DNA from 2 places in the Nocardioides sp. NBC_00368 genome. Region 2 is predicted to be linked to the other one. Evidence: riboswitches for the same ligand, from Rfam matches in the RefSeq annotation. Region 2 holds a riboswitch; the other holds the start of a gene.
What was found. A riboswitch is a leader RNA that binds a small molecule or an ion and turns the genes downstream of it on or off. The one in region 2 is predicted to bind thiamine pyrophosphate.
Positions count from the first base shown of each region.

Region 1 (11,592 bases), 1.8 Mb from region 2:
GCTGCCGGGTGAAGACCAGCGACTCCATCAGGCTGCTGGCCGGCGTGTCCGGCAGGTCGGCGTAGAGATAGGGGTACTGCAGGCCCGGACCGACCGTCGGCAGGCAGTAGTAGGACACCGTGCCGAGGATCCAGGCGATGCACTGCGAGGCGACGAACCAGTAGCCGTAGGCCAGGTTGCGCGACCAGACCAGCCATGCGGCGACCGCGAACGGCACCAGCGGCAGGAACCACATGTAGATGTAGGAGAGGAACCAGGCCACCCAACCGGTGCCGAGCAGGTCGTGGAGCAGGATCGCCGGGTCGGCGCCGAAGAGCACCGCCTTGTCGATCAGGTGCAGCTCGTGGTCGAACTCGTAGGTCTCCGGCACGACGAACGGCAGGAAGGACTTGAGGTTCCGGTAGCAGACGTAGACCAGGTAGAAGCAGACGATGCCCATCGCCACGAGCGTCAGGCGCTCACGGGTCCAGTGGGTGCGGACCCGCTCCTTGAAGATCGGGCCCATGTCCTTCCACTTGAACTTCGCCAACCACAGCGTGCGTGGCACCAGGTCGACGAGCAGGGCGGCTCCGACGAGGAGGGGCAACCGGAGCCAGGACGGTCCGAGGAAGCCCTCCGGGTCGAGCATGCGCTTGTCGACGATCTGCGCGGTCACGACTGCGATCAGGCCGAAGATCAGCGCGCTACTGACGAGGAAGATCTGAGCGCGGCGATACATAGCCGCTAAGTTTAAATGGCGGGTGGCTGCTCTGCCGATTCGGGGACAACAGATTCTGGAATGGCCAGCCGGTTCGGCTCCACCCGCAGCCTGACCGACTCCCCCGGCGCCGGCGCCGAGTCGGCGACCGCGTCGACCTCACCGATGTCGTCGAGACGTACGACGAGCCGGTGCTGTTCCGGCGTGGCCCTGGCCGAGACGACGGTGCCGGTGAGCGGCCCCGCCGGGTCGGCGACGAAGGCCGAGCGTCGGAGCGCCACCGCGCCCGCTGGGCTCAGTCCGGCGGCCTTCAGAACGGTCCGCGCCGCACTGCCCTCGAGCACACGGGCATAGCCGAGGAACAGCGCCGCCCAGGTGTCGGTCGGCCGCGCCCAGACGTCGCGGAGGGTCCCCTCCTGCACGAGGCGACCGTCGCGCAGGAGCGCGATCCGGTCGGCGACCGCGAACGCCTCCTCCTGGTCGTGGGTGACCATGAGCGCTGTCGTGCCGGCCTCGTGCAGGATCCGTCGCAGATCGCCGGCCAGCCGCTCCCGCAGCCCCGCGTCGAGCGCGGAGAGCGGCTCGTCGAGGAGCAGCAGCCTCGGCTCGACCGCCAGCGCCCGTGCCAGCGCGACCCGCTGCCGCTCGCCACCGCTCAGCGTGCCCGGGAGGCGATCCTGGTAGCCACCCAGGCCGACGAGATCCAGCAGGTCGGCGACCCGCTTCTCGCGGTCGGCGCCGGGGATGCGCCGCAGCCGCATCGAGTAGGCGACGTTGCCCGCGACACTGAGGTGCGGGAACAGCTGCCCGTCCTGGAACATCAGCGCGAAGCCGCGCTTGTGCGTCGGCACTCCGCGCAGCTCCCGCCCGTCCCAGCAGATCTCCCCCGTCGCCGGCTCCAGTCCGGCCACTGCCCGCAACAGCGTCGACTTCCCCGACCCCGAAGGCCCGAGCAGCGCCAGCACCTCTCCGTCCGCCAGCTCCAGGCTGACGTCCGAGACGGCCGCCTTCCCGTCGTACGCCACCGACACCTCACGCAGCGACAGCATCGCAACCCCGATCCCGCCGAATCGGTAGTTCTGGTGGCCGAATCGGTAGTTCTGGCGTACCAAACTGCCGTTTCGTCCGCCACAAGTGCGGACTCGGCCCCCAAAGGTGCGGTTTCGGCGGTGCGGTGTTCACAGTGCTCCGATCGAAGGGACGCGGAGACGCTCGACGAGGAGCATCACGACGGCGGTGGCGAGGGCGAGGACGCAGGCGGCGGCGAGGGCCATGCCGTAGTTGTCGGACCCCGGACGGGACAGCAACCGGAGGATGACGACGGGGAGGGTGGGGCGCTCCTCGCGGACCAGGAAGGACGTCGCGCCGAACTCCCCCAGCGAGGCCGCGAAGGCGAAGCCGGAGGAGGCGAGGAGCGGCTTCCAGACGGCAGGTACGTCGACGGTCATCACCGCACGCAGCGGCCCGGCCCCGAGCCCGGCGGCGGCCTGGCGGAGTCGGTCGTCGACCGATCCCAGGACCGGCACCAACGTCCTCACCACCAGGGGCAACGCGACCAGAGCCTGGGCCAGCGGTACCAGCCACGGCTCGTCACGGAAGTCGAGGACGCCCGACCCGAGCGTCAGGTAGAGCCCGAGCCCGAGGGTGACGGCGCTGACCCCGAGCGGCACCATGAACAGCCCGTCGAGGACCGCACGCACTCGATGCTCGGCCCGGGTCCGCGACCGGCGGGTCACCGCGAAGGCCACCAGCAGCCCGAGCACCAGCGCGACGAGTGTCGCCTGCACCGCGACCGCCAGCGACGTCATCAGCGCCGTGGTGACCGGCACCGGCAGCGGCGGGTCGAACCCAGGGGTCTGCAGGGCGACGTAGTTCCCGAGGCTCCACCGGTCGTCGACGCGCAGCGACCCGAGCAGCAGCGCCAGCAGCGGCCCGGCCACCAGCAGGACCAGCACGGACGTCGACAACAGGGCCGGGAGGTCTCGCAGCGACACCTGCCGACGGCGTACGACGACCCGCGACTGCGCGGGATCGGGCACCGAACGCAGCCGACCGGCCACGACCAGGAGACCGACGACGACCACCAGCTGGAGCACCGACAGCACCGCGGCACCGGGCAGGTCGAACAGGGTGAAGGTCAGCTTGTAGATCTCGGTCTCGATGCTGTTGTAGCGCACCCCGCCGAGGGTGAGCACGATCCCGAACGCGGTCGCGCAGAAGAGGAAGACCACCGACGCCGCCGAGACGATCGCGGGACGCAGCGCGGGCAGGGTGATCGTCAGCAGGACCCGCAAGGGCGACGCCCCGAGAGCGGCGGCGGCCTCACCCGGACGCGGATCGAGCGACTCCCAGGCCGCCCCGACCGCGCGGATCACCACCGAGGCGTTGAAGAAGACCAGCCCGAGGATGATCGCGGTCGGCGTCCCGTCCAACCCGAGAGAGGCCAGCATCCCCGCCTCGCCGATGAGCTCGCGGAAGGCGACCCCGACGACGACGGTGGGGAGTACGAACGGCACCAGCAGCCCGGCCCGGATCACACGCTGCAGCGGAAACGCCAGCCGATGCAGCGCGAACGCAGCCGGCAGCCCCAAGGCGACGCTCAGCACCGTCGCGAGGCCCGAGGACCACAGCGTGAACCAGAGCGCCCGCTGGATCTCCGGGCGCCCCACGACCCGAGACACCACGGACAGGTCGAAGGAGCCACCGAAGAACAGGCCGCGCTGCACCATCCCCGTGACCGGCAGGACGAAGAAGACCGCCAGCACGGCCACCGGAAGGGCGGCGAGCGCGACCAGGGTGCCTACGCGACGGGTGGAGCTCACTGCGCGATCGTGTCACTCCAGGTCGCCAGCCAGGCTTCCCGGTTCTCCTCGATCTCCTCGGGCTCGACGGAGAGCGGCGAGGTCGGCTGCTGGGCGAACTTCGCCCATTCGGCGGGCAGCTCGACGCTCGAGGAGACGGGGAAGACATACATGCTCTCCGGCAGCGCCCCCTGCACGCTGTCGGAGAGCATGAAGTCGATCAGCGCCTGGGCGCCCTCGGGGTGGTCAGTACCCTTCAGCACACCGGCGTATTCGACCTGACGGAAGCAGGTGTCGAGGAGCGCGGCAGTCGTGGTCTTCCCGTCCTTGACGGTGAAGGCCGGCGAAGAGTCGTAGGAGAGGACGATCGGACGCGTGCCCTTGCCGCCGCCCTGGGTGAAGTCGGAGTAGTAGGCCTGGTCCCAGCCGTCGACGACCTTGGCGCCGTTGTCCATCAGCTTGCCCCAGTAGTCGGCCCAGCCGTCCTCGCCGTACTCGGCGACGGTCGCCAGCAGGAACGCCATCCCCGGCGTCGAGGTCGCCGCGCCCGGGGTCACGAAGAGGTCCTTGTACGCGGGCTCGGCCAGGTCGTCGAGCGACTTCGGCGGCGTCAGCTTCTTCGCGGCGAACCACTCGGTGTCGATGTTGACGCACACGCTGCCGTTGTCGACGGGGGTGAGGAAGTGCTCCTCGTCGCCGGGCAGGTCGTAGTCGGAGACGCCCTCGGGGATCTCGGACGGCGTGTAGGCCTCCAGCGCGCCCTGGTCGATCGCGCGGCTGGCGAAGGTGTTGTCGACGCCGAAGACGGCGTCACCGTCGGGGTTGCCGGTGTCCAGGGCGATCTTGGTGGTCAGCTCGCCGCCGTCGCCCGCGTGCCGGATCTCGGCGGTGTAGCCGGTCTTCTCGGTGAACTCGGCCAGCACCTCCTTCGGCAGCGTGAAGCTGTCGTGGGTCAGCAGCACGACCGTCTTGTCGTCGGCACCCTTCGACTTCTCGGACTCCGGCTCCGCCGGCGTGCCGCCGCAGGCGGACAGCAGCAACGCCGAGATAGCTGTGGCAGCGATGGCAGGCGTACGCATGCGCATTTCTGACTCCCTTCGCCGGTATCAACCGGAGCAGGTTCGGAGGGTCTGCGGCGCTGTTCGCCGCACTCTCAGGCCTTCCGGCCTCCCCTGTCTGTTCCCGGCAACACTACTTGCTTGCGAGAATCCACCCATGACCGACGTCTCCATCTCGTCCTTCGACGACCTCACCCCCAAGACCGCGTACGCCCTGTGGCGGCTGCGCCAGGAGGTCTTCGTCGTCGAGCAGGACTGCCCGTACCTCGACCTGGACGGCCGTGACCTCGAGCCCGGGACGCGTCACGTGGTGCTGACCGACGGCGACCAGCTCGCCGGCACCGCCCGCATCCTCGACGACGGCGACGTGTGGCGGATCGGCCGCGTCGTTCTCGCCCCCACCCACCGCGGCCAGGGCCTGGCGGACGTGATCATGAAGGCTGCCGTCGAGGCCGTCCCCGACCGCGACATCGTCCTCGACGCCCAGTCGCCGCTGGCCGGCTGGTACGCCGAGTTCGGGTTCGTGAAGGACGGCGAGGAGTTCCTCGAGGACGGCATCCCGCACACGCCGATGCGGCTCAGGCGTTGACGGGAGCGAAGAGCACGCTCGCCTCTGTCTCCTCACGCGTGGCCTGACCGCGAGCCGCCAGGAGCTCGAGATGGGCCTTGGTCTCCATGACCGCGAGGCCGGCGTTGAAGTAGTCGAGCTCTGCGAAGGCGCGCTCGTGGCGGGTCCAGCCGAGGTCGTTGGCGACCTCGAGCGCTGAGCGACGGCCGGCCTTCAACGAGGCCAGCGACTGGGCGAGCCGGGTCTCGTGATGGGCGAGGAGCTCGTCGACGCGGGCGTGCGACGAGGTCGCGACGGGGCCGTGGGCGGGCAGAAGCTGCAGGTCGGGCAGGGTCCTGACCTTGGTCAGCGAGGCCATGAAGTCGCCCAGCGGGTCGATGACCGGCACCGGCTCGAAGCCGATCGACGGCGTGATCGTGGGCAGCACGTGGTCACCGGCGAACAGGACCGAGCCGGCCAGATCGGCATAGACGTAGTGGCCCTGGGTGTGCCCAGGGGTGTGCACGGCATCGACGTCGCGGCCGGCGACGGAGAGGCGTACGTCCCCTTCGAGCCACTGCGAGGGCATCCGCCAGTGGGACAGGTCGGGCGCGGGCGGCGGGTTGGCGGCCCACACCGCGGCCAGCTCGTGCGCACCGGCATGGGCGAGCAGCCGGTCGGTCGAGATCCAGCCGTCGAGGTCGCCGTTGGTGAGCTCGAGGGTGGGCCGTTCGCCGGCGCCGAGCAGCACGTCGGCGCCGAACTCCTCACCCAGCACCGAGGCCAGCGTGTAGTGGTCGCGGTGCACGTGGGTGACCAGGAACCGCCGGATGTCACCGAACGCGAAGCCGAGCTTCTTCAGCCCGTTCTCCAGCGCGGCGCGCCCCTCGGTGATCGCCCAGCCACCATCGACCAACGAAAGGCCGTCAGAGCCCTCGAGGACGTAGATGTTGACCGCCTTGAGCCCGTCCATCGGCAGCGGAAGCGGGATCCGGTGCACGCCGTCGGCAACCGTCCATGCTCCCGGAGCGGACCAGTGCTCCCCCGAGTCAGGCGAGATGGCGGTGGCTGTCGACTGACTCATCAGGCTCCTTCGGTCGGCCCCGGAGTTCGACCTTTCCAGAGCCAGAGCAGGCCCAGGATCGGCAGCAGGGCAGGAACGAAACCGTATCCGCTCCCGAACTTCGACCATACCGATGCATCCGGGAACCAGGACGGCACGACCAGGGACAGGACACCGACGACGAACACGCCGGCGAGCTCGATCCACAGCATGACCTTCGCGAAGCCCGCCGACCCGTTGGCCGCCCGGCGGATCGCGAACCAGCCGGCGACATAGGTCGCGGCGGCGACCACCGAGAGCGAGTAGGCGATCGGGGCCTCGTCGAAGCGGGTGAGGACCTGCACCAGCGACCGGGCGCCCGCGGCGAGCACGAAGATCGCGTAGACGGTCAGCAGCACCAGGTGGGGACCGGAACGGGTCTTGGCGGGAGCGGTCTCGGTCACCGGACCATCATGACGCGTACGGCCACGACCCCCGTCGCCAGGGCGGCCGCCGCGATCACGCCCGAGGACCAGGTCGAGCGGTCCTCGCGCATCGTCTGCAGCGCCAGCGGCATCAGGCACACGAGCGCGCCCAGGTAGCCCAGAAAGGTCGACAGCGACTCCGGCTTGCGCCCGGCCGACCAGCCCGCCAGCGCCCCGATCGCGAGCACGACCGCGAGGATCTCGAGCATCCACGCCAGCTGGTCCAGCCACCGTGGGCGCGGGGCCTTCAGGACGAGGCCGACGACGGCCGCGATCGTCACGAACGCGGCGTACGCGGCCACGATGATTCCGATCGGAGTCAGGGCGTCCACGTGCCAATATTCTCTGATGACCTCCGTCGTTCCCGATTCGGGGCTCGTCGCCCGCCTCCGCGCCGCCGGCTGCGTCTTCGCCGAGGAGGAGGCGGCCCTCCTCGAGGCGGAGCCCGTCTCGCCGCAGGAGCGAGAGGCGATGGTCGTACGCCGCCTGGCCGGTGAGCCGCTGGAGCTCATCCTGGGCTGGGCCGAGTTCTGCGGGCTCCGGATCGGGGTCGCGCCTGGGGTGTTCGTGCCCCGGCAGCGCTCGGCGCTGATGGTCGAGCTCGCCGTCCAGGGGACTGAGCACAGCACGACCCGGCGGGTTCTCGACCTCGGCTGCGGGACCGGAGCGCTGGGCGCGGCCATCGCCGCACGTGTCCCGGACGCGGAGGTCTGGGCGACCGACATCGACCCGGCCGCCGTCTCCTGCGCCCGACGAAATCTGCCCTCGGACCGGGTGCTCCTCGGCGACCTCTTCGCCCCGCTCCCCCACGGCCTCGCGTTCGACGTGATCGTGGCCAACGCTCCTTATGTGCCGAGCGACCAGATCCGGAACCTGCCGCCCGAGGCGCGCGACCACGAGCGCCACGTGGCTCTCGACGGGGGCGCGGACGGCCTCGACGTCCAGCGGCGCGTGATCGAGCAGGCTCCGAAGCATCTGGCACCCGGCGGCGTACTCGTCATCGAGGCCGGCCAGGAGCAGGCGCCCGTCACCGCGAGCCTGATGCGGGAGCAGGGGCTCGTCGCGCAGATCCATCACGACGAGGAGCTCTACGCGACGGCGGTGACCGGGATCGCTGTCGGAATACCCGGTTAACCGGGTATTCCGACGCCCAAGGCGAGGCGTCCCTCTGATTGCACACCACCCCCGCGGTGTGCATTCAGAGGGACCTCCACCCAGTTGGCGTCGGACCCGTTTCTTGGCCCACGGATCAGCCACCAACCTCTGTGAGAGATCGTCCACCCCCCACCGGTGGACGACCTTCTCGCCGATGAAACGGGCCAGCCGCGGACCCATGACGCGGGTTGGGAAGAATTTTTTCGGGAATCCCGTCAGACTTTCGACATGCAGGCTTACGGTCTGACCCATCTGGTGCCGTTGTCCCTGCTCACAGCGGGGATCGTGGCCGTGGTCTGGCTGGGCAGGCGCCAGCGGGACGAGGAGAATCCGTCGCGATTCTCCCGAGGATTCGCGCTCGCGATCCCACTGACGACCATCCCGCTGCAGGCCCATGAGTGGGTCACCGACTTCGACCTCTTCATCGATCTGCCGATCCATCTGTGCGACCTGGCGTGGATGGCGGCGGCGGTCGCGCTGTGGACCCACCACCCCTACCCGACGGCGCTGACCTGCTTCTGGGGTCTCACGCTGACCACCCAGGGTGTGTTCACTCCGGACGTACGGGACTTCCCGGAGGTCAGCTACATCACCTTCTGGGCGATGCACCTGGTGGTCGTGCTCGCCGCGGTCTACCTGGTCTTCGGGCTCAAGCTGCTACCGCGCTGGCGGGACTACGGCTGGGCGGTCGCGACCACAGCGGTGTGGGCCGCGGCGGCGTACGTCCTCAACCTCGTCCTCGACGCCAACTACGGTTACCTGCGCTACAAGCCGCCGTCGGGCTCGCTGCTCGACGTGCTCGGGCCGTGGCCGGTCTACATCCTCAACGAGATCCTGCTCATCGCGGGCGTGTGGGCGCTGGTCACCCTCGGGATGCGGATCTGGGCCCGTCAGGAGGGGTCGACGAGGACGCCGGTGCGCTCGTAGTCGGCGAGGGCGGAGGCGTACGGAGCCAGGTCGATGCCCTTCTCGCTGACCCAGCCGTCGTCGTAGTAGGACGAGCGGTAGCGCTCCCCGGAGTCGCACAGCAGCGAGACGACGCTGCCCTCGTCACCGGCCGCCACCATCTCGCGTACGACACCCAGCGATGCCCACACGTTGGTGCCCGTCGAGGGGCCGACCGAGCGGCCCATCCGGGCCGAGAGCCAGCGCATCGTCGCGATCGACGCCGCGTCGGGGACCTGGACCATGTCGTCGACCACCCCGCCGACGAAGGACGGCTCGACCCGCGGCCGCCCGATCCCCTCGATCCGCGACGGCATCCCGGTGGCGTAGTCGGAGGTGTCCATCTCCCAGCCGCCGTAGAAGGCGGAGTTCTCCGGGTCGGCGACCATCAGCTTGGTGGGGTGGCGGCGGTAGTGGAGGTAGCGACCGATCGTCGCCGAGGTGCCGCCGGTGCCCGCCGAGACGACGATCCAGGTCGGCACCGGGTGCCGCTCCTGCGACATCTGGTCGAAGATCGACTCGGCGATGTTGTTGTTGCCGCGCCAGTCGGTGGCCCGCTCGGCGTAGGTGAACTGATCCATGTAGTGGCCGCCGCACTCGCGGGCGAGGCGCTCAGCCTCGGCATACATGTCGGGAGCGCGGTCGACGAAGTGGCAGGTGCCGCCGTACCACTCGATCAGCGCCACCTTCTCCTTCGACGTCGAGCGCGGCATCACCGCGACGAACGGGAGGCCGAGGAGCCGGGAGAAGTAGGCCTCGGAGACCGCGGTCGACCCCGAGGACGCCTCCACGACCGTCGCGCCCTCGTGCAGCCAGCCGTTGCAGACCGCGTACAGGAACAGCGACCGCGCCAGGCGGTGCTTCAGCGAGCCGGTGGGGTGGACGGACTCGTCCTTCAGGTAGAGGTCGATGCCCGGACATCCCGGCAGCGGCACGACGTGCAGATGGGTATCGGCGGAGCGCTGCGCGTCGGCCTCGACGCGGCGTACGGCTTCGTCGATCCAGGCGCGATGGGAGTCAGAGAGGCGTGGCACCGGCCGAGCGTAACTCCACCCTGATCTGTCCTTGGCATGTGCGGTGAGCCACAATGGCGGGACCGAAACCCGATCGGGTCCGCAGTGAAGTTGCCCACAAGTTAGACCGATCTAAGGACCCCGATTAACCATTGCGGCCTCAAAAGCGAGACAAAAGACCTGTGGACGAACCTCTTGACGTAGTGCTGATCGGCGGCGGCATCATGAGCGCCACCCTGGGCGTGCTCCTCCAGGAGCTGGAGCCCAGCTGGTCCATCAAGATGATCGAACGGCTCGACTCGCTCGCCGTGGAGTCCTCCGGCCCGTGGAACAACGCCGGCACCGGCCACTCCGCGCTCTGCGAGCTCAACTACAGCCCGCAGCAGGCCGACGGCTCGGTCGACATCTCCAAGGCCGTCAACGTCAACGAGCAGTTCCAGGTCTCCCGGCAGCTGTGGTCCTTCCTGGTCGAGAACGGCCGTATCCCGGACCCCGACAAGTTCATCCACACCGTCCCGCACATGTCCTTCGTGTGGGGTGCGGACAACGTCGAATACCTCCGCAAGCGCCACGAGGCGCTGTCGGCGCACCCGCTCTTCGCCGGGATGGAGTTCTCCACCGACCCCGAGGTCATCCGGGGCTGGGCACCGCTGCTGCTCGAGGGCCGCTCGGCCAAGTCGCTCGCCGACGAGCCCGTCGCGGCCACCTGGACCAACGCCGGCACCGACGTCGACTTCGGCTCGCTCACCGCGATGCTGACCCGCACCCTGGTGGACAAGGGCGCCGACCTGGAGACCGGGTCCGAGGTCACCGACCTGCACCAGACCATGGACGGCTTCTGGCACATCTACGGCCGCAACGAGTCCGGGAAGTACCACCTGCGTTCGCGGTTCGTCTTCGTCGGCGCCGGCGGCTACGCGCTGCCGCTGCTGCAGAAGGCGGCCATCCCGGAGATCCGCGGCTTCGGCGGCTTCCCGGTCTCGGGTGAGTTCCTGCGTACGTCCAAGCCCGAGCTGGTCGCCCAGCACCGCGCCAAGGCCTACGGCAAGGCCGCCGTCGGCGCCCCGCCGATGTCGGTGCCCCACCTCGACACCCGCTACGTCGAGGGCAAGACCCACCTGATGTTCGGTCCCTACGCCGGCTGGAGCCCGCGCTTCCTCAAGACCGGGTCGCTGACCGACCTGTTCCTCTCGGTGCGGCCCCACAACCTGCTGCCGATGCTGCGCGCCGGGCTGACCAACATGGACCTCACCGTCTACCTGGTCAAGGAGCTGCTGCGCTCCCCGCGCAAGAAGTTCGACGACCTCCTCGACTTCTTCCCCGCCGCGGACCGCAAGGACTGGGACCGGATCATCGCCGGCCAGCGGGTGCAGGTCATCCGCCCGGACGGCGTGCTGCAGTTCGGCACCGAGGTGATCACCGCCGAGGACGGCACCATCGCCGGTCTGCTGGGTGCCTCGCCCGGCGCCTCGACCGCCCCGGCGATCATGGTCAACGTCCTGCGCCGCTGCTTCCCCGACCGCTGGGACTCCTGGCAGCCCCAGCTCAAGGCGATGATCCCGGCCACCGGTGCCGAGCTCAGCGCCGACCCCGAACTCGCCGCCGAGACCTTCGCGCGCACGGACCGCCAGCTTCACCTCGGCTGACCAACCCGCCGAATCGGTGGTTCTGGGCACCGAATCTGTAGTTGTGGGCGGCGAAACGACAGTTTCGTCGCCCACAACTGATTTCTCGGCCGCCAGAACTGCCTATTCGGCGGTTAGGTGGGCGGCCACGGCTGCTGCTTGGACCCGGATCTCGGGGATGGCGGTGGCCTCGTAGAGCGCGCCCTTGCAGGGTGGACCGACGG
Region 1 covers NZ_CP107970.1:4,665,383-4,676,974, reverse strand. The annotation lists gene OG984_RS22340 (phosphatase PAP2 family protein) at 1-718, opposite strand, end outside; gene OG984_RS22335 (ABC transporter ATP-binding protein) at 730-1,746, opposite strand; gene OG984_RS22330 (ABC transporter permease) at 1,876-3,519, opposite strand; gene OG984_RS22325 (thiamine ABC transporter substrate-binding protein) at 3,516-4,577, opposite strand; TPP riboswitch at 4,574-4,682, opposite strand; gene OG984_RS22320 (GNAT family N-acetyltransferase) at 4,714-5,145, shown strand; gene OG984_RS22315 (MBL fold metallo-hydrolase) at 5,135-6,187, opposite strand; gene OG984_RS22310 (hypothetical protein) at 6,187-6,609, opposite strand; gene OG984_RS22305 (hypothetical protein) at 6,606-6,962, opposite strand; gene OG984_RS22300 (putative protein N(5)-glutamine methyltransferase) at 6,979-7,764, shown strand; gene OG984_RS22295 (YwaF family protein) at 8,014-8,712, shown strand; gene OG984_RS22290 (PLP-dependent cysteine synthase family protein) at 8,676-9,764, opposite strand; gene OG984_RS22285 (malate:quinone oxidoreductase) at 9,926-11,389, shown strand; gene OG984_RS22280 (FAD/NAD(P)-binding protein) at 11,492-11,592, opposite strand, start outside.
Region 1: it holds a riboswitch for thiamine pyrophosphate, as region 2 does, so the genes downstream of both, OG984_RS22325 (thiamine ABC transporter substrate-binding protein) here and thiE (thiamine phosphate synthase) in region 2, are expected to answer to the same signal.

Region 2 (11,592 bases):
TGGCCGTCCGCCCGGTGCTTCAGGACCAGGCCCCCGTCTGCGATCACCGATTCCATCCCGCTCACGGCTCCATTGTGTCCGATGTGGGTACCGGCCCTGCCATGAGCGATGACAACACCCAGTTCCCCGCCCAGCAGCAGGAGCCTCCCGGGCTCACCGGCGAGATGGAGCCGGTGCCCGACCACGGCGAGTCGAGCTACCAGGGCCACGGCCGCCTCGAGGGCAAGGTCGCCCTGATCACCGGAGGTGATTCCGGCATCGGCCGTGCGGTCGCCATCGCGTACGCCCGGGAAGGGGCCGACGTGGCCTTCACCTACCTCCCCGAGGAGGAGCCGGACGCGCAGACGACCACGAAGCTGGTCGAGGATGCCGGCCGGACGGTCCTGGCGATCCCGATCGACCTGCGTGAGCGCGAGGCGTGCGACGAGGTCGTCGAGCGCACCGTGCAGGAGCTCGGTGGCCTGGACATCCTGGTCAACAACGCCGGCTACCAGTTCGCCCGCGACAAGGGCCTGACAGACATGGACGACGAGCGGATCGACCGGACCTTCAAGACCAACCTCTACGCGCTGCTCTGGCTGACCCGCGCCGCCGTCCCGCACCTGAAGAAGAGCAACGGCTGCGTCATCAACAACGCCTCCATCCAGGCGTACGAACCCTCGACCAGCCTGCTCGACTACGCCGCGACGAAGGCGGCCATCAACAACTTCACCGTCAATCTCGCCGCCGAGCTCGGCCCCGACGGGGTGCGGGTGAACGCGGTGGCGCCCGGACCGATCTGGACGCCGCTGCAGCCCGCGACGCAGGCGCCGGAGAAGGTGGAGAAGTTCGGGGCCAACACGCCGCTGGGCCGCGCCGGCCAGCCGGCCGAGGTCGCCCCGGCGTTCGTCTTCCTGGCCTCGCCGGCCGAAGCGTCCTACGTGTCCGGAACCGTCCTCGGGGTGACTGGGGGACGGCCGGTGTTCTGATGGGCACGAGCAGCTGGGACGGCGGTGAGATCGACGGGGGTGGTCCGGACGAAGGACCGGAGCAGCGGATCACCCGCAACTGGAACGAGCTCCTCCAGGAGCTGCGGGTGCTGCAGACCGGGGTGCAGATCCTGACCGGATTCCTGCTGACGGTGCCCTTCTCGCCACGCTTCCCGGACCTGAACGACCACCAGCAGACGATCTACCTCATCGTGCTGGTCGGATCGGTCATCACCACGAGTCTCATCATCGCCCCGGTCTCCTTCCACCGGATGCTGTTCCGGCGCCGGCAGCGGCCGTGGCTGGTGACGGCCTCGCACTTCTGCGCGCGGGCCGGACTCGTGGGCTTCGCGATCGTCTCGGCGCTGGTCGTGCTTCTCGTCTTCGACGTCGTCGTCTCGCTCACCGCCGCGGTGGTCGCTGCCATCGCCGTGCTGGTCCTGTTCGTCTCCCTCTGGGCGGGCCTGCCGCTGCTGAACGGACGAAACAACTCTCACTGACCCGGTGTGATCACCGCCACAGCGGGAGTACGCTGGACGGGAACCGAGTCTGGTGGGCTTATGTGGTCGATCTTCTGGATCATCGTCGCGGTGCTGTTGGGAGTCGCCGAGGCGTTCACGATGACGCTGGCGTTCGCTTTCGTCGCCGGCGGGGCGCTGCTTGCCGCCACGAGCGCGGCCTTGGGGGCGCCGGTGCTGGTGCAGATGCTCGTCTTCGCGCTCGCCGGGGGCGGCAGCGTGCTGCTGGTACGGCCCGTCGCACGCCGTCACATGGCGCTGCCGCCCCCGGTGCGTGACGGCACCGACGCGTTGGTCGGCCGTCAGGCGGTCGTCCTCGCCGAGGTCAGCTTCGACCACGGCCTGGTGCGGCTCGCCGGCGAGGACTGGACCGCCCGGCCCTACGACGAGGACCTGGTCATCCCGGTCGGATGCCGGGTCGATGTGCTCGAGATCGAAGGCGCGACGGCGCTCGTGCATCCGCGGGACCCGTTGTCGCTGTCGCCCTAGAGGAGGACGTACGACATGGAACTTCTGCTGATTGTGCTGGTCCTGATCGGGCTGGTGGTCGGGGGAGTCGCCTCGACGGTGCGGATCGTGCCGCAGGCCCGGCGCTACAACATCGAGCGCTTCGGGCGCTACCGGGTCACGCTGCAGCCGGGGCTCAACTTCGTGATCCCGCTGGTGGACCGGGTCAACACCAAGCTGGACGTACGCGAGACGGTCTACTCCTCCAACCCGCGGCCGGTGATCACCGAGGACAACCTGGTGGTCGCCATCGACACGGTGCTCTACTACCAGATCACCGACCCGCGGGCGGCCGCCTACGAGGTGGCCAACTACCTGCAGGCGATCGACCAGCTCACCGTCACCACGCTGCGCAACCTGATCGGGTCGATGGACCTGGAGACGACGCTGACCTCGCGCGAGACCATCAACACCCGCCTGCGCGAGGTGCTCGACGACGCCACCGGGAAGTGGGGGATCCGGGTCAACCGGGTCGAGATCAAGGCGATCGACCCGCCGGCCTCGATCAAGGAGGCGATGGAGAAGCAGATGCGCGCCGAGCGGGACAAGCGTGCCGCCATCCTGCACGCCGAAGGCAAGCGGGCCTCCCTGATCCTGGAGGCCGAGGGCACCCGGCAGCGCTCGATCCTGGAGGCCGAGGGTCACCAGCAGGCCCGGGTGCTCGAGGCCGACGGTGAGGCCAAGGCGCTCGAGCGGGTCTTCCAGGCGGTCCACGCCAACGACGCCGACGCCAAGGTCCTGGCCTACAAGTACCTCGAGATGCTGCCCTCACTGGCGGCGCACGGCAACTCGTTCTGGGTCATCCCGGGTGAGCTCACCGAGGCGATGCGTACGGTCACCGGGGCCTTCGCCGACACCGCCTCGAAGTCAGTGGACAACGGCAACAGCAACGGCCACGGCGACGAGCGACGTACGCCGCCGCTGCCGGGTCCGCGCAACGCCATCGAGCAGGCCCAGCGTGAGGCGCACGAGGAGGCCGCCAAGGCCGTCGAGGAGGCCAAGGAGGAGGCGGCCCGCGCGGATCGCATCGTCGGCTGACGTACGCCGGTAGCCTGACCGGCATGTCGCCGGGTCTCGTGGTCGTGCTGCTCGTCATCGTGGTGGTCGTCGGGCTGCTGATGAGCGTCAAGATCGTCCCTGCGGCGACCTGCTTCGTGATCGAGCGCCGCGGCCGGTACCGGACGATGCTGAGGCCCGGCCTCAACGCCATCGTGCCGCTGCTGGACCGGGTCGTCGCTCGGTTCGACATGCGCGAGCAGGTGCTGTCGATGCGGGAACCGCTCGTCTGCCGCGATCACTACGTCTGCGAGGCGGTTCTGAACGTCTACTTCGAGTTCGAGGACCCATCGATCGCCTACCGCGTCGACAACACCCAGCAGCGGCTCGAACGCGCTGTACGCGAGGCGCTGCGAGAGTTCGCCGGAATCGTCGACCAGGACGAGTTCCTCGACTCCACCCAGCGCCTGACGGATGTCGCCTATGACGCCACCCGCCGCTCGCGCGAGGACTGGGGCATCGTCGTCAAGCGCGTCGCGGTCACCGACCTCGGCGCCCCAGGCGCTCCTGGCCGATGACCGCGACCCTCGAGGCACCTCGCGGCGAAGGCGGCTGGTGCCCTCGGGCAACGGGCACGCCGACTGGTGGGCTGTCGGGGATCGGTGATTCGAAAAACCTGATGCGGCGGGCGGTCACGGGTTGACAGCATCGGGTCATGCCGCTGCCCACTCCGACGCTCGTCACGACACGGTTGCGGCTGCGGCCGTTCACCGACGCCGATGCGGATGACCTCTTCGCGTTGCAGAGCGACGCCCACGTACTGCGTTACTGGGACTCACCGCCGTGGACCGATCCGGCCCGCGCCGGGCGGTTCATCGCCAGGTCACAGGAGGTGGCGGAGGAGGGGGCCGGCGTGCGGGTGGTCATCGAACGGGACTCCGTGTTCCTCGGCTGGTGCACCTTCAACTCGTGGAACCCGGAGTTCCGCAGCGCCTCGCTCGGCTACTGCCTCGGCGAGGCGGCCTGGGGTCAGGGCTATGCGACCGAGGCGGCCGGTGCCGTGCTGACCTGGGCCTTCGACGCGCTCGACCTCAACCGGGTCCAGGCGGAGGCCGACACTCGCAACGCCGCCTCGGCCCGGGTGCTGGAGAAGCTCGGGTTCAAGCTCGAGGGGACGCTGAGGGAGGACTGCGTCGTGAACGGCGACGTCTCGGACTCGTGGGTGTTCGGGCTGCTCCGGCGGGAGTGGTTCGCCCGGCAACGGGGTACCGCACGGACATGAGCCACGAGCAGCTACCAGCAGAGGGGCCCGACGACCCCGAATACACCGACGAGTCCGGGCAGGTCTCCGAGACCCAGCGCCTCGACGAGGACGAGGGCGACACTCCGATCGCGCCCGCGGACTCGACGGCGGGCTACCCCGAGTCCGAGTCCGGAAGCCCGGACACGAAGGGGTCCGGACCGAGCGAGGCGCCGCCCGAGAACCGCCGCGACAACGACGTCTAGGGATTCTGCGGGCGGGCCGGGCTGGGTCAGGCTCAGCCGAAGAGGTCACCCAACCAGGACTCACGGTGGCTGCGGCGCTTGTCGTAGCGGTGGTCGTCGTCGTAGTCGCGCCGCTCGTACTCCCGCTTCTCATAGCGCCGGTCGTCGCGCTGCTCCTGGCGGGGCTGCTGGTAGCTGCCGGGTTGCGGGGCGCCGACGGACCGCTCGACGATCTTGTCGATCTCGCCGCGGTCCAGCCACACACCACGGCACTGCGGGCAGTAGTCGATCTCGATGCCTTGGCGCTCGCTCATCACCAGGGTGGCACCGTCGATGGGGCACTGCATGGGGGTCTCCTCGTCGTCGGGGATCGGTGCCCATCAACCTATCCGGTCGTCCCGCATCGCCGCTCAGCGCCGGCGGGCCGGCCGGCCGGCGCTCAGCGCTCCTTCGACCGCACCCTGATCCCGGTGAGGGGGACGGTGGTGGTGCCGGAGGGGTCGGTGAAGAAGTCGTTGCCCTCGCCGTCGACGACGATGAAGGCGGGGAAGCCCTCGACCTCGATCTTCCAGACCGCCTCCATGCCGAGCTCGGGGTACTCGAGCACCTCGACCGACTTGATGCAGTCCTGGGCGAGACGGGCGGCGGGGCCGCCGATCGAGCCGAGGTAGAAGCCGCCGTAGGTGCCGCACGCGTCGGCGACGACCTTGGAGCGGTTGCCCTTGGCCAGCATGACCATGGAGCCGCCGGCGGCCTGGAACTGCTCGACGTAGGAGTCCATCCGGCCCGCGGTCGTCGGCCCGAAGGACCCGCTCGCCATGCCCTCGGGCGTCTTGGCCGGGCCGGCGTAGTAGACCGGGTGGTTCTTCATGTACTCCGGCATCTCCTCGCCGGCGTCGAGACGCTCCTTGATCTTGGCGTGCGCGATGTCGCGGGCGACGACCATCGGGCCGCTCAGCGAGAGCCGGGTCTTGACCGGGTGCTGGGACAGCGTCTCCAGGATCTTGTCCATGGGCTGGTTCAGATCGATCGAGACCACCTCGCCGGCCGAGATCTCCTCGGCCATGCCGGCGTCCGGCATGTACTGCGCCGGGTCGGTCTCGAGCTGCTCGAGGAAGACGCCGTCGCGGGTGATCTTGCCGAGCGCCTGGCGGTCGGCGGAGCAGGAGACGGCGATCGCGACGGGACACGAGGCGCCGTGGCGGGGGAGCCGGACGACGCGTACGTCATGGCAGAAGTACTTGCCGCCGAACTGGGCGCCGATCCCGAAGGACTGGGTCAGCTCGAAGACCTTCTCCTCGAGCTCGGTGTCGCGGAAGCCGTGGGCGCTCATCGAGCCCTCGGTCGGAAGGTTGTCGAGGTAGTGGGCGCTCGCGTACTTCGCGGTCTTCAGCGCGAACTCCGCGGACGTCCCGCCGATGACGACGGCGAGGTGGTACGGCGGGCAGGCGGCCGTGCCGAGCGAGCGGATCTTCTCGTCGAGGAAGGTCAGGATCCGGTCGGGGTTGAGGATCGCCTTGGTCTCCTGGAACAGGAACGACTTGTTGGCGCTGCCGCCGCCCTTGGCCATGAAGAGGAACTTGTACTCCGGGCCGTTCTCGCCCTCGGTGGTCGAGTAGATCTCGACCTGCGCGGGCAGGTTGGAGCCGGTGTTCTTCTCCTCGTACGTCGTCAGCGGGGCCAGCTGGGAGTAGCGGAGGTTGAGCTTGGTGTAGGCGTCGAAGACGCCGCGGCTGACGGTCTCGGCGTCGTCGGAGCCGGTCAGCACGCCCTCGGACTTCTTGCCCATCACGATCGCGGTGCCGGTGTCCTGGCACATCGGCAGGATCCCGCCGGCGGAGATGTTGACGTTCTTGAGGAGGTCGAGCGCGACGAAGCGGTCGTTGCCGGAGGCCTCGGGGTCGTCGATGATCTTGCGGAGCTGCTTGAGGTGGGCCGGGCGGAGGTACTGGTTGATGTCCTTCATCGCCTCGGCGGTCAGCAGGCGGATCGCCTCGGGGTCGACCTTGAGGAACTTGCGCCCGTCGACCTCGATCTCTTCCACCCCCTCGCTGGTGATCAGCCGATAAGGAGTGTCGTCCTTGCCGGTCGGGAGGAGGTCGGAGTACCGGAACTCAACGTCAGCCACGGAACCGAATCGTACGCCGCCGGGGATGTCACAGATCGCGCGCGTCCGCCGTCTAGGTGTCGAGAGCCCCGAAGAACGGGGCCTGGACCCAGGAGGAGAAATGACTGCCACCCGCATCGCGCCCGCAGAGATCACCGGCTTCAAGGGGATGATGATCAAGCGGTTCGCCATGAAGTTGCTCGGTCAGGTGCCGTCCTCGGTCGGCGTCTACTGGCACAACCAGAAGGTGCTGATGGGCATGTCCGGCCTCGGCTCCAAGGTGAAGAAGTGGGATGCCTGCGACGAGCAGCTGAAGTCCTTCGCCCACATGGCCGTCGCCTCGTCCGTGGGGTGCAGCTGGTGCCTGGACTTCAACTACTTCGAGGCCCACAACCGCGGCCTCGACATGGAGAAGGCTCGGCAGGTGCCGCGCTGGCGTGAGTCGGACGTGTTCACGCCGCTGGAGCGGGACGTGATGGCGTACGCCGAGGCGATGAGCCAGACCGAGCCGACCGTCACCGACGAGATGGTGTCGGGCCTGGTCGCGCAGCTCGGCGAGGCGGCCGTGATCGAACTGACCGCGGTCATCGGGTTCGCCAACCTCTCGACCCGCACCAACGTCGCGCTGGGCATCGAGTCCGACGGATTCGCGGAGGCCTGTGAGGTCAAGCCGCTCGCACCGCGCGGAGGTCGGCCGTCCATGATGGGGTGAACCCCTTGCGCCAGGTGCCCGTGACTCCGTTACAGTGATCGGGACCCAACCCACACGGGAGTCCGCGGCAGCGGGCTGAGAGGGAGCTGGAGCCGCTCCGACCGTCGTACCTGATCCGGATAATGCCGGCGAAGGAAGTGACCTGACGTGTTGCCTGCCCTCCCGAGGATCTTCTGCCTCGTCTCCACGACCGACGACCTGACCCTGCTGCCTGCGCTCGCGGCAGCAGGAGTCGACGGCTTTCAAGTACGTGACAAGGCCGCGACCACACGTGAGCTGCTCGTTCTCACCGCGAGCGTGCTCGAGCTCGTCGCGGCGTACCAGGCCTGTGTCGTTGTCGACGACCGGCTCGACGTGGCGCTCGCCGCCGGTGCGGACGGCGTCCACCTCGGTGCGGCCGATCTGCCGCTGGACGAGGCCCGGCGGATCGCCGACGCCGTCACGCCGGGCCTGATCATCGGTGCCACCTGCCGGAACCGCGCCGCGGTCGAGGCGGCCGCGGACTCGGGGGCGGACTACGCGGGGTTCGGGCCCGTGTTCGCCACCTCGTCCAAGGCCGGCCTCCCCGACCCGTTGGGCGTCGAGGCGGTCGGCGCCGCGGTCGGTGTGCTGCCGCTGATCGCGATCGGCGGGATCTCGGCGGCGACCGCTGCGTCGGTGCGCGCCGCCGGCGCCCACGGGATCGCCGTGATCGGCGGCCTCTGGCGACAACCCGATCCGCTCCAGGCCGCGAAGGAGCTCGTGACGGCGGTGGCGTGATGCGCGTCCGGGTGCTGGGGGCCGGGATCGTCGGGCTGTCCGTCGCCGACGAGCTGATCCGTCGCGGACATGACGTCTCGGTGGTCGATCCGTCGCCGGGCTCGGGGGCCTCGTACGCTGCCGCCGGCATGCTCAGCCCGGCCGGTGAGGCCTGGTACGGAGAAGAGTCGCTGACCCGACTCTGCCTGTCGTCGCTCGCGCTGTGGCCCGACTTCGCCTCGCGGCTCGGCGTGCCTGTGCACACCCGCGGGACGCTGCTCGTCGGGGTCGACGCCGGGGATGTCCAGCAGGTCGAGCGACAGCTCGCCGTGCTCGACCTCGCCGGGGTCTCCTACGAACGGCTGGGGCGGCGCGATCTGCTGGGCCGTGAACCCGGGCTCGGCCGGGTCGCCGGTGGCGCCTTCCTCGCCGAGGACCACTCTGTCGACCCGCGGGCCGTCGTCGCGGCGCTGCTCGCGCGCGTCGGTGAGCGCGTCGGTCTCGACACGGCTGCTGACGTCACCGTCATCGCCACGGGAACGAACCTCCCCGCTCCGTACTCCTCCCTCATCCGGCCGGTACGCGGCGACGTGGTGCGGGTGCGGACGCAGGAGCCGGTCGAGCGGACGGTGCGGGCCTGGGCGCACGGCGAGCAGGTCTATGTGGTGCCGCGGACCGACAGCGACGAGGTGGTCGTCGGGGCCACCTCGGAAGAGCGTGACGGTCCGCTGCTGCCGACCGTCGAGGGCGTGTGGCGGCTGCTCGACTCCGCGCGCCGGGTGGTGCCCGCGCTCGACCGGGCGAACGTGGTGGAGGTGACCTCGCGGGACCGGCCCGGCACCGCCGACAACCTCCCGCTCGTCGGGCCGACCCACGAGCCGGGCGTCGTGCTGGCCGCCGGCGCCTACCGCAACGGGGTCCTGCTCGCGCCGCTCATCGCGCGGCTGGTCGCCGACCACATCGAGACCGGCGTGGTGGAGGCCGTGGTGGATCCGCGCCGGTCGCTGGGATACCCGGTCGACCGGGTATCCCTGGGCTTGACGGGCACTGAAACACCCGACAAGTCCACGAAGTGCCCGTCAAGTAACACCGAGGAGTCCGACAGATGAGACTGATGATCAACGGCGAACCGACCGAGGTGGCCGACGGTGCCGGCATCGTCGACCTGCTGAACGAGCGCGCCGGGAGCGCGATCGCGGTCAACGGTGAGGTCGTGCCGCGTGCGGAGCACCCGACCACCCACCTCCAGGACGGCGACGTCGTCGAGATCGTGACGGCGGTGCAGGGCGGATGAGCGTGTTCAAGATCGCCGGCCGTGAGCTGTCCTCGCGCCTCTTCCTCGGCACCGGCGGCCTGCCCAACCTGGCGCTGCTCCCGGACGTCATCGCCGCGGCCGAGCCGGGTCTGGTGACGGTGTCGATGCGGCGTACGTCCTCGACGGCGGCCGGCGGGCTGCTCGAGACGCTGCGCGCCGCGGCCGTCCCGATCCTGCCGAACACCGCCGGCTGTCTCTCGGCCCGCGAGGCCGTCCTGACCGCTGAGCTGGCCCGTGAGGCGCTGGAGACCGACTGGGTCAAGCTGGAGGTGATCGGCGACGAGACCTCGCTGATGCCCGACGCCGTCGAGCTCGTCGAGGCTGCCGAGCAGCTGGTGCGCAAGGGCTTCACGGTCCTGCCGTACGCCACCGACGACCCCGTCCTCGCCCGCCGGCTCGCCGATGCCGGCTGCGCGGCGGTGATGCCGCTCGGCTCGCCGATCGGGTCGGGGCTCGGCATCCTCAACCCGTACGCCATCGAGGCCGTCGTGGCCGCGGTCGAGGTGCCGGTGGTGCTCGACGCCGGGGTCGGGACCGCCTCGGACGCGGCGCTGGCGATGGAGCTCGGCTGCTCCGCCGTCCTCGCCGCCACCGGCGTCACCCGCGCCGACGAGCCGGTCGCGATGGCCCGTGCCCTGCGGTTGGCCGTCGAGGCCGGGCACACCGCCCGCGCTGCAGGCCGGATCCCGCGACAGGCGGTCGCCAGGGCATCCTCGCCGATGGAGGGCCGGATCGCATGACCGCCCTACCGCGACTGCTCGTCCTCACCGACCGCTCCCAGCTGCGCCTCGGCCGTGGACTGCTCCCCACCCTGGCCGAGTGCGCCGAGGCGGGACTGACCCACGTCGTACTCCGTGAGCTCGACGAGCCCATCGAGCAGCGAGCCAGGCTGGCCGAGCTGCTCGCCGCGCTCGGTCTGAACGTCATCGCCGCCCGCACACCTCTGCCTGCTGCAGTGGGGGTGCATCTTTCCGCCTCCGCGAGCTGTAACACGTCGTTCGTAGGACTACGCGCCCCATCGGAACGACCGGATAGTCGGTGTAACAGCGTGTTACACCTCGGCCGGAGCTGCCACAGCCCCACCGAGGTCGCCCGAGCGGCCATCGACGGGTTCGACTACGCGATGCTCAGCCCCTACGCGCTGACCGAGTCCAAGCCCGGCTACGGGCCGCCACTGGGGCCGGCCACGTTCGCCGACCTGCCGCTGCCGACCTACGCGCTCGGCGGGATCACCCCGGACAACGCCGCCGAGGCGGTCGCCGGGGGAGCCTACGGGGTCGCCGTGATGGGCGCGGTAATGCGGGCCGACGAGCCGGGACAGGTCGTGCGCGACCTTCTCGCCGCCCTCGCCGCAGGGGTGACCCGATGAACCCGCCGGTCGCACTCACCATCGCCGGCACCGACTCCGGGGGAGCGGCGGGCACGGCGGCCGACCTGGCCACCTTCGCCGCGCTCGGGGTCCACGGGGCCTGCGTGATCACCGCCGTCACCGCCCAGGACACGACCGGCGTCAGCGACATCCACGCCATCCCGTTCGCGACCGTCGAGGCGCAGCTCCACGCCGTCTTCGACGATCTTCCGGTCGCAGCGGTGAAGACCGGCATGCTCGGCAGCGCCGAGGCGGTCGTGCTCGTCGCGCGCCTCTGCGCCGGCCGCCCCCTCGTCGTCGACCCCGTCCTCGTCGCCACCTCGGGAGCGGTGCTGGGCGGCGAGGACGTACGCCGCGCCTACCTCGACCACCTGCTCCCCGTCGCCACCGTCGTCACCCCCAACCTCGACGAGGCCCGAGCCCTGGCGGGACACGACGGGGCACCCGAGGATCTGGCCGAGGAGCTGGCCGGGCTGAAGCCGGCGGTGATCGTCACCGGAGGTGACCCGGCCGCCACCGGCGAGTGCACCGACTGGCTCGCCGAGCCGGGAAAGCCAGCCATCCCGATCAGCCACCCCGCCGTCCCCACCAGCAACGACCACGGCACCGGCTGCACCTACAGCGCGGCCCTGGCCGCCCATCTCGCCCACGGTGCTCCGCTGCGGGACGCGGCCGAGCGGGCCGCGGCGTACGTCACCCGGCAGCTCGCCACCAGCAGGCACTGGACCCTCGGTCGCGGTCGAGGCCCGATCGCCCATCTCTCCACGAACCAGCCCAGCCCGACAAGCACCAAGGAGACAGCATGACCGTCCACCCCGCCCACACCCGCGTCGAGCTCGGTGACCTGAAGGTCCCGGTGACCCGGGTCGCGCTCACC
Region 2 covers NZ_CP107970.1:2,862,275-2,873,866, reverse strand. The annotation lists gene OG984_RS13810 (spermidine synthase) at 1-56, opposite strand, end outside; gene OG984_RS13805 (glucose 1-dehydrogenase) at 102-968, shown strand; gene OG984_RS13800 (DUF6328 family protein) at 968-1,468, shown strand; gene OG984_RS13795 (NfeD family protein) at 1,529-1,975, shown strand; gene OG984_RS13790 (SPFH domain-containing protein) at 1,991-3,031, shown strand; gene OG984_RS13785 (SPFH domain-containing protein) at 3,055-3,567, shown strand; gene OG984_RS13780 (GNAT family N-acetyltransferase) at 3,705-4,271, shown strand; gene OG984_RS13775 (hypothetical protein) at 4,268-4,495, shown strand; gene OG984_RS13770 (TFIIB-type zinc ribbon-containing protein) at 4,528-4,821, opposite strand; gene OG984_RS13765 (fumarate hydratase) at 4,914-6,602, opposite strand; gene OG984_RS13760 (carboxymuconolactone decarboxylase family protein) at 6,703-7,293, shown strand; TPP riboswitch at 7,338-7,447, shown strand; gene thiE (thiamine phosphate synthase) at 7,441-8,052, shown strand; gene OG984_RS13750 (FAD-dependent oxidoreductase) at 8,052-9,140, shown strand; gene thiS (sulfur carrier protein ThiS) at 9,137-9,325, shown strand; gene OG984_RS13740 (thiazole synthase) at 9,322-10,086, shown strand; gene OG984_RS13735 (thiamine phosphate synthase) at 10,083-10,715, shown strand; gene thiD (bifunctional hydroxymethylpyrimidine kinase/phosphomethylpyrimidine kinase) at 10,712-11,521, shown strand; gene thiC (phosphomethylpyrimidine synthase ThiC) at 11,518-11,592, shown strand, end outside.